DNA from 2 places in the Pseudoflavonifractor sp. SW1122 genome. Region 2 is predicted to be linked to the other one. Evidence: a T-box and tRNA genes for the amino acid it is inferred to sense, from the RefSeq annotation. Region 2 holds a T-box; the other holds one or more tRNA genes.
The links. A T-box is a leader RNA that pairs with one kind of tRNA and senses whether it is charged. The one in region 2 lies ahead of E0L15_RS10850 (glycine--tRNA ligase), so its partner is inferred to be a tRNA-Gly.
Positions count from the first base shown of each region.

Region 1 (4,195 bases), on a different contig from region 2:
TTGGCTACGAACCAAAAGGTCGGGGGTTCGAATCCCTCCAGCCGTACCAAAAGGCAAGTTCCGAAAGGGACTTGCCTTTTTTTCTTCCGGAGACATAGGAAAACGTCCGATGCAGGAATCAGCATCGGACGTTTTTTTCTCGGTCAGTCCGTGACCTGTTTCATGTTGGGGTAGACCTGATGAATCCGCTCGTCGGGGTAGTAGTGGTCCAAAAATTCGGTGAAGCCGTTGGTGGGGGCGTCAGGGGTCGATTGGCGCTGTTGATACCGGCCCAGAGCCAGGGCGGAGATGGCCATATTGAACACCATGAACACAACAATCACCCAGGTGAGCACTTTGCCCGCTTTCATGGGGATGCGCTCAATGAGACGGGACAGGCGGGGATAGAGGACCTTCATCCACACGGCGGCGGCAATGCCCCAGAAGAAGCAGTAGAGCAGATTGATGCGCCCGGCCAGGTTGAAGGGGATGTGGCTGTAATCCCAGAACACGGTGCCGAAGACCAGCTCGGTGAAGACACTACACACATATTCGTACACACCACCCACAATGGTGCCGGCAAGGAAGAGGTAGCCCTCGCTCTTGTCTTTGTACCGATAGAGCAGGGCGGTGAACATCACAGCGCCCAGGCCCCACACGATACTAAAGGGACCGTAGATGAGACTGCTGCGGCTCATCCAGATGCCCATGGTGGCCCGGCAGAACAGCGTCTCGATGATATCGCCCAGCAGGGCGGCAATGAAGAAAATCCAAATCAGCTTGGTGGGAGAACAGCCCTGGGCAAACACCGTGGGCTTGGGCTTTTGGGAGGGGGCGGCCTGCTCCAGATTGGGGAAGGCGTGGAGCATACGGGTCTGGACCCGCCGGGTGATGGCGTGGCCGAAGAGAGCGGTGAGCTCCTGGAAGTCTCGGGACAGCTGTTCCAGACGGCGGATACGCACCCCCATCTGTACCGTGATGCCTAGAGAGAGGGCCAGGTCCAGGGCGACCAGTCCCAATCCCACCAGAACCAGGATGCGGGACAGCAGGGGAGGGAGGTCACCCAACACCAAGGCTAGAAGGGGGTTGAGAAAACTCACACACAGCCATGCGCCCACACCCAGCACCAGCAGCAGGGGCAGAGAGATGTACCCGTGGAAGTGGAATTTGTGGTCGGAGAAGTCCCACCATCTGCGGTGGAGCATGCGCTCCAGAGCGACACCGGTGGTAATGACCAGAATGCCGGACAGAACGCAGGAGCCCAGAATAAAGAACAGGGGACGGTGGGTCAGTTCCGAGAGGAACACCGTGGAGAGTACCGCTCCAATGCCGTAAATGGGGCTGACAGGAAGGTTGAGAAAGCCTGGGTTGACAAAGGAATGTTTTTTGATGGCACAGAATGCCACGCTGATACACCAGCCTAGAATGGAATAGATGAGAAAGAACCAGGCCAGTTGGGAGAGTGAGTATGTCATGAAAAGCTCCTTTCGGGGTTGTTCTGAGAAAGACAAAAACTCACCACAGTATTGCTGATTACTGGGGTGAGTCAAAAAATATGCAGCATTGCGGGCTGATGGGAGATCAGCGCTGGCTGGGCACGGTGCGATCATCACCGAAAATCATATCATCCACATCAGGCTTGCGGGGATATTCTTTCACAAGTTTCACCTCTTTTCTCTTGCACTGTTGTACATTATAGCAACATGTACCGGAAAAGTAAAGGGTGGAATTGTAAAATACAAATAAAGTTTTGGGCAAGGTGTAGAAAAGTGGAGGGATAATGAGGAAGATAGGGGAGAAAAAATGCTTGCAATTTCCCAGGGGGTGTATTATAATAAGCTTCACCGAGTTGAAATATGCGGGTGTAGTTCAATGGTAGAATGTCAGCTTCCCAAGCTGAACACGGGGGTTCGATTCCCCTCACCCGCTCCAATGAAAAAGACACGCTAAAAAGCGTGTCTTTTTCATTGGGAGCCATAGGCTCATTTCAATGCTCGGCGGAAGTGAATTCCGCCTGCGCCAAGGTTTTCGCCCAGGCGAAAACACTTGTACGGCGCACCAGCGCCGCCCGGCTTTGCGGGACCCTGTACTTATAATTATAAAAATGCCTGGAGAGAAGCCCTCTCCAGGCATTTTTGAGTCTTACTTCAGGAACACCAGTTCATAGCTGCGAGAGCCGATGCCGATCTTTTCAGCGTGCTCCAGACAGGTCTTGTACTCCGAGTCGGGCGTGCTGTTTTCGAAGTGATCGTGGTGGTCGCAGAAATCCGGCTTGGCCATGTTGTCGCTGAGCTGGCTGTTGGGCAGGGGATCGCAGGCCAGGCAGGCGTCCACACAGGCCTGGTCCAGGGCCAGGGGATCAAAGGAGGCGAACATGCCGATGTTGGGGAGGATGGGGGCGTCGTTCTCGGCGTGGCAGTCACAGTTGGGGCTGACGTCCACAATGAGAGAGATGTGGAAGTTGGGACGGCCGTCCACCACTGCTTTGGCATACTCCGCCATGCGGCAATTCAGGTCCTTCACAGCGGCCCAACTGGAGAAGTCGATGGCGTCAAAGTTGCAGGCGCCGATGCACCGGCCACAGCCCACGCAGTTCTCGGTGACAATGTGCATTTTCCGGGTGGTCTCGTCAAAGGCCAGGCCCTGGTTGGCGCACTCCTTCATGCAAGACTTGCAGCCCACGCACTTGTCCTGGTGTACGGAGGGCTGACCGTTGTGGTGCTGCTCCTTCTTACCGGCCCGGGAGCCGCAGCCCATGCCGATGTTCTTGATGGCGCCGCCAAAGCCCGCCATCTCATGGCCCTTGAAGTGGTTCAGAGAGATGAACACGTCAGCGTCCATAATGGCTCGGCCGATCTTGGCGTTCTGGACGTACTCTCCGTTGACGGGGACCTCCACGTCGTCGGTGCCCTTCAGACCGTCCCCAATGAGGATGGGACAGCCCACAGTCATGGGGGTGAAGCCGTTTTCCCAGGCGCAGTACAGGTGTTCCAGGGCGTTTTTCCGGCTGCCCACATAGAGGGTGTTGCAGTCGGTGAGGAAGGGCTGGCCACCCAGCTCCTTCACCACATCAGCCACAGCTTTGGCGTAGTTGGGGCGGAGGAAGCCCAGATTGCCCAGCTCGCCGAAGTGCATCTTGATGGCCACGAACTTGTTATCCATGTCGATCTCGCCAATGCCTGCGGCCCGGATGAGCCGCTTGAGCTTGGTGGGAAGGCCCTCGCCCAGCTTGGTGCGGAAATCGGTGTAGTAAACGTTTGCTTTTTCCATACCTCATTGCTCCTTGTCTCGAAATAGGGTGAAAGTCATGTAAGAACAGTATAGCGGAGCCAGGAGAATTTGGCAAGAATCATCCGGGAAGGCTTTGAAAAGTTAGGCCTGCCAAACTGCTTTGAGGATGGCGCCAATTTTGGGCGGAGTGCCGTAGAGGAGCACGCCCACTCGGTAGATCTTGGCGGACAGCACCCCGATACCCACCACAGACACCGCCAGAATACCGATGGACAGGACAATCTGATAGACAGGGACGGTGCTCATAGCGATGCGGGCAAACATGGCGATGGGGGAGGTGAAGGGGACGAACGAGCACACCATCATGGCGATGTTGTCCACCGCACCGCTGCCCATGCTGAACATGACCACGCAGAAGGCAATGACAAAGAGCATGGACAGAGGCATGATGGAGGTGTTGATATCCTCCAGCTTGGTGGCAGTGGAGCCGATGGCGCCGTAGAGGAAGGCATAGAGAAGGAAGCCCAGAACGAAGAACACCAGCAGATATACCAGCAGGGACAGGGGCATGTCAAACAGGGAGGTCATCACGGAATTGCCGCCCCAAGCGTCCAGATTGAGCTGGTAGAAGAGAAGGGCGGAGCCGAAGATGACCGCCAGCTGGACAAACCCGGCGATGCAGGAGGCCAGCACCTTGCCGAACATCATGTTTACCGGGGTAGCGCTGGTGATGAGCAGTTCCATGGCTCGGGAGCTCTTTTCAGTGGCCACGTGGGAGGCTACCATCTGGCCGTAGAGCATGATGACCATGTACAGGGCCAACGTCATAATGTAGGTGTACCAGTAATTTTGGGCCTGGTCCACCCCCAGAAGTTCCTCTTTGGCGTCAATCTGAAGGGAGAGAATCTCCCCGGCCTGGTCCGGGCTCAGTCCCTGTTGGGTCATGGCCTCCACCTGGGCCAGACTTACCAGGACCTGATTGGCC
Region 1 is NZ_SJOS01000012.1:53,435-57,629, reverse strand. Features, by position in the region: tRNA gene E0L15_RS04760 (tRNA-Arg) at 1-49, shown strand, start outside; gene E0L15_RS04755 (putative ABC transporter permease) at 144-1,454, opposite strand; tRNA gene E0L15_RS04750 (tRNA-Gly) at 1,838-1,911, shown strand; gene E0L15_RS04745 (DUF362 domain-containing protein) at 2,122-3,249, opposite strand; gene E0L15_RS04740 (ABC transporter permease) at 3,352-4,195, opposite strand, start outside.
Region 1: it encodes a tRNA-Gly, which carries the amino acid that the T-box ahead of E0L15_RS10850 (glycine--tRNA ligase) is inferred to sense. The anticodon was not compared.

Region 2 (4,195 bases):
CATGGCCCTCAACGAGGGGGACACCTCCCCGGAGGAGCTGGAGCGGGCGGCCCAACAGGCCGTGGAGCTGGCCAGCCAGGAGGAGGACACCCGGGTGGCCCAGCAGCCCAACGTCATCCTCATCCTCTCCGAGTCCTTCTTCGACGTCACCCGCCTGCCCGGGGTCACTTTTGACGGAGACCCCCTGGAGACCTTCCATAGCCTACAACAAGAAGGAGTATCCGGGACCTTTTATACTCGGAGTTTAGGATATGGCACCTGTAACATTGAGTTGGAGATCCTCACGGGGATGAACACCGGCCTTCTGTGGGGGGAAGACCTGTACAACATGGACCCCCAGGTGTTCTCCCGTCTGCCCTCGGTGCCCTCGGTGCTGCGGGACAGCGGCTACTCCACCGAGATGGTGCACATGTATGACGACTCCATCTACAAGCGCACCCCCATGTTTGAGGCCATGGGCTTTGAGAAGACCTACTTCCAGGACGACTTTGCCGCCATCGACCCCCAGGCCACCGACCAGGCCTACCTGGAGGCACAGCGGGAGGGCAGCTTCTACTCGGACGCCTACCTGTCCAAGCTGCTCATGGACCTGTATGAGGACGGCAAGGGAGAGGGGCCTCAGTTCCTCTATGGCATTTCCATGGAGAACCACGCCCCCTATGACAAGAAGAAGTACGACGCCCAGGAGCTGACGGTGGCCTTCCAGTCCGACCTCAAGGGGCAGGCCCAAGAGATGTTCCAGGCGGTGGTGCAGGGCACCCACGACGCCAGCCAGGCCCTGGGGCAGCTCACCGACTACTTCCGGGACCAGGCCGAGCCCACGGTCATCGTGTTCTTCGGGGACCACCGCCCCGGAGTGGGGCTTCTGGATGGGGGTACGGTGTACTCCAAGCTGGGGCTGTGCTCCTCCGATTACAGCCGCTGGTCCACCCAGGAGATGAAGGAGCTGTACTCCACCGACTATCTCATCTGGTCCAACGACCCGGCCTACCTGCCCGGGAAGCCCGGGGACAAGGTGGACCGGGGGTCCAACTACCTGGGGGTGGATTTGCTGAACCTGGCGGGGGTGGAGAAGCCCGTGTACTGGAAGCTGTTGCAAAACCTGTCCCACACCCGGCTCAACGACACCTGGGTATATAGTTTGGCCCAGGACGGCACCCTCACCTACAAGCACCCCACCACCGGGGGCGACGGGGAGAAGCTGGATTTGCTGAGTACCCTGCTGGACGACACCTTGTACGGGGACCAGGTGGCCACCCCTGTGCTGAGGGCGAGGAGTCAAATGAATAGTGATGAATGAAAAATGAAGAATGCAGGCCCTTGGATTGGCCAGACTCCCGGTGACCCGTTGTAGGGGAGGGGCTTGCCCCTCCCGAATCCCCCGGGGCAATACCAGGGTAACCACGGGCCGGGCAAGCCACGGCCCCTACCACAGCACCACAGGGGGTGAGTCCATGCTTCCGGCGGCGGGAACGCCGCTTCTCCATGGTAGGCCCGGACATGGAAACCACCTAGCTGTAGGGCCAGCTGCCCAGGGGGGCCTGGTATAGTGGCAGGAACAGGAGCCACAGCAAGGGTGACGGGCCGACCATAGACTTGGCGCATTGACAGCCTCGTACCCCAGGGGGGTACTTAGGGGGGAACGCCCTAAGCGGGTTTTGGTTCCTTTTGACCGAGCAAAAGGAACCCCCAGCGGGAAGCGTCCCCACCAGGCTGGCAAGCCTGATACAGGGACCGTGGAATGCTCCATTCTTCTGTGATGGTTGATGCCAGGATGGGACAAATCCCGTCTTGACACCTGGGGAAAAACGTGATACAGTGGCTCCAATATGCGAAGACGGAGATAAGTACCCAGGTGTGGAAGGTTTGAAAGAGAGAGGATGGTCGGTGCAAATCCTCACCTTTGCCCTGTGGGAAGGCCCTCCTGAGCTGTGACCCCAACGGGAGACCCTAGTAGGCGTCACCGGCCCCCGCCGTTACCGGGTGAGAGTGCGCACAGACCCTGTGCGAATTCAGGTGGAACCACGGACATTTTGTTCGCCCTGAGCCGCTGGCTCAGGGCGTTTTGTTTTGAGCTGGCATCCTATGAATGAAGGAGTGTAACACATGAAGAACACCGAGAAAACCATGGAGAAGATTGTAAACCTCTGTAAGGGACGCGGCTTCATCTTCTCCGGCTCTGAGATCTACGGCGGCCTGGCCAACACTTGGGACTACGGCCCCCTGGGCGTGGAGCTGAAGAACAACGTCAAGAAGGCCTGGTGGAAGAAGTTCGTCCAGGAGAACCCCTACAACGTGGGTCTGGACTGCGCCATCCTCATGAATCCCCAGGTGTGGGTGGCCTCCGGCCACGTGGGCGGCTTCTCCGACCCCCTCATGGACTGCAAGGAGTGCAAGGAGCGCTTCCGTGCCGACAAGGTCATTGAGGACTGGTGCCAGGAGAACAACTTCGAGCTGGGCAAGCCCGTGGACGCCATGAGCCAGGCTGAGATGAAGGCCTTTGTGGACGAGCACCAGATCCCCTGCCCCTCCTGCGGCAAGCACAACTGGACCGATATCCGCCAGTTCAACCTGATGTTCAAGACCTTCCAGGGTGTCACCGAGGACGCCAAGAACACCGTGTATCTGCGCCCCGAGACCGCCCAGGGCATCTTTGTCAACTTCCAGAACGTCCAGCGCACCACCCGCCGCAAGCTGCCCTTTGGTGTCTGCCAGATCGGCAAGTCCTTCCGCAACGAGATCACCCCCGGCAACTTCACCTTCCGTACCCGTGAGTTTGAGCAGATGGAGCTGGAGTTCTTCTGCACCCCCGGCACCGAGCTGGAGTGGTTTGCCTACTGGAAAGACTTCTGCCACAAGTGGCTGCTGGACCTGGGCGTGAAGGACGAGAATCTGCGCCTGCGTGACCACGACCCCGAGGAGCTCTCCCACTACTCCAACGCCACCACCGACTTCGAGTTCGTCTTCCCCTTCGGTTGGGGCGAGCTGTGGGGCGTGGCCAGCCGCACCAACTTCGACCTCACCGCCCACCAGAACACCTCCGGCAAGGACATGACCTACTTCGACCAGGAGAAGAACGAGCACTATATCCCCTACGTCATCGAGCCCTCTCTGGGCGCCGACCGTGTGACTCTGGCCTTCCTGGTGGACGCCTACGACGAGGAAGTGGTGGGTCAGGACAAAAACGGCAAGGACGACGTGCGCACCGTGCTGCGCCTCCACCCCGCTCTGGCCCCCTACAAGGTGGCTGTGCTGCCCCTGTCCAAGAAGCTGTCTGACAAGGGCCGTGAGATTCAGGCCGAGCTGTCCAAGTACTTCATGGTGGACTTCGACGACGCTGGCTCCATCGGCAAGCGCTACCGCCGCCAGGACGAGATCGGCACTCCCTACTGTGTCACCGTGGACTTCCAGACCGTGGGCAGCGACACCGAGGAGGCCGACCACGCTGTCACCATCCGGGACCGCGACACCATGGAGCAGGTGCGGGTGCCCATTTCCGAGCTGAAGGCCTGGCTGGACGCCAAGCTGGCTTACTAAGACAGGCTATTTGATTGAAAAGACCGGGAGACGTTGGTGTCTCCCGGTCTTTTTGCAAAAAGCTTGCCTTTTTACTGTGTCTCAGGCGTAGCTTTTCCCCTGGCGAGGGCAGCTGTCTGCCGTCGGGCAGACGAGAGGGGGTTCTTCTAACCGCCCCTGTATCCGGCTTGCCAGCCTGGTGGGGACGCTTCCCGCTGGGGGTTCCTTTTGCTCGGTCAAAAGGAACCAAAACCCGCTTAGGGCGTTCCCCCCTAAGGACCTCCCTGGGGTACGAGGCTGGAACTGCGTCAAGCCTAGGTTCGGCCCGTCACCCTTGCTGTGGCTCCTGCTCCTGCACCACACCAGGCTATCCTGGCAACTGGCCCTATGGCTGGGTGGTTTTCACGTCCGGGCCTACCCTGGAGAAGCGGCGTTCCCGCCGCCGATCGCTGGGAACAGCGGTACACCAGGATAAGGCCCTGGGGGTAGAAGGATTATGTTTCAGAGAAGTAGGTATGTTCTGTAGAAGTTTTATGCCATCTATGTGACCCCACCGGGCTAAGGGCCGAAAACAGGAGGACGCAGGGACACCTAGTACCGCGGGGTGGATTCCACAAGGCGGGGGAAGGCCCCGCCTTTGGCGATTCTTTCCCCCATTTCTCATCGGGGAGAAATGGGG
Region 2 is NZ_SJOS01000059.1:2,555-6,749, forward strand. Features, by position in the region: gene E0L15_RS10845 (LTA synthase family protein) at 1-1,300, shown strand, start outside; T-box leader at 1,826-2,048, shown strand; gene E0L15_RS10850 (glycine--tRNA ligase) at 2,107-3,537, shown strand.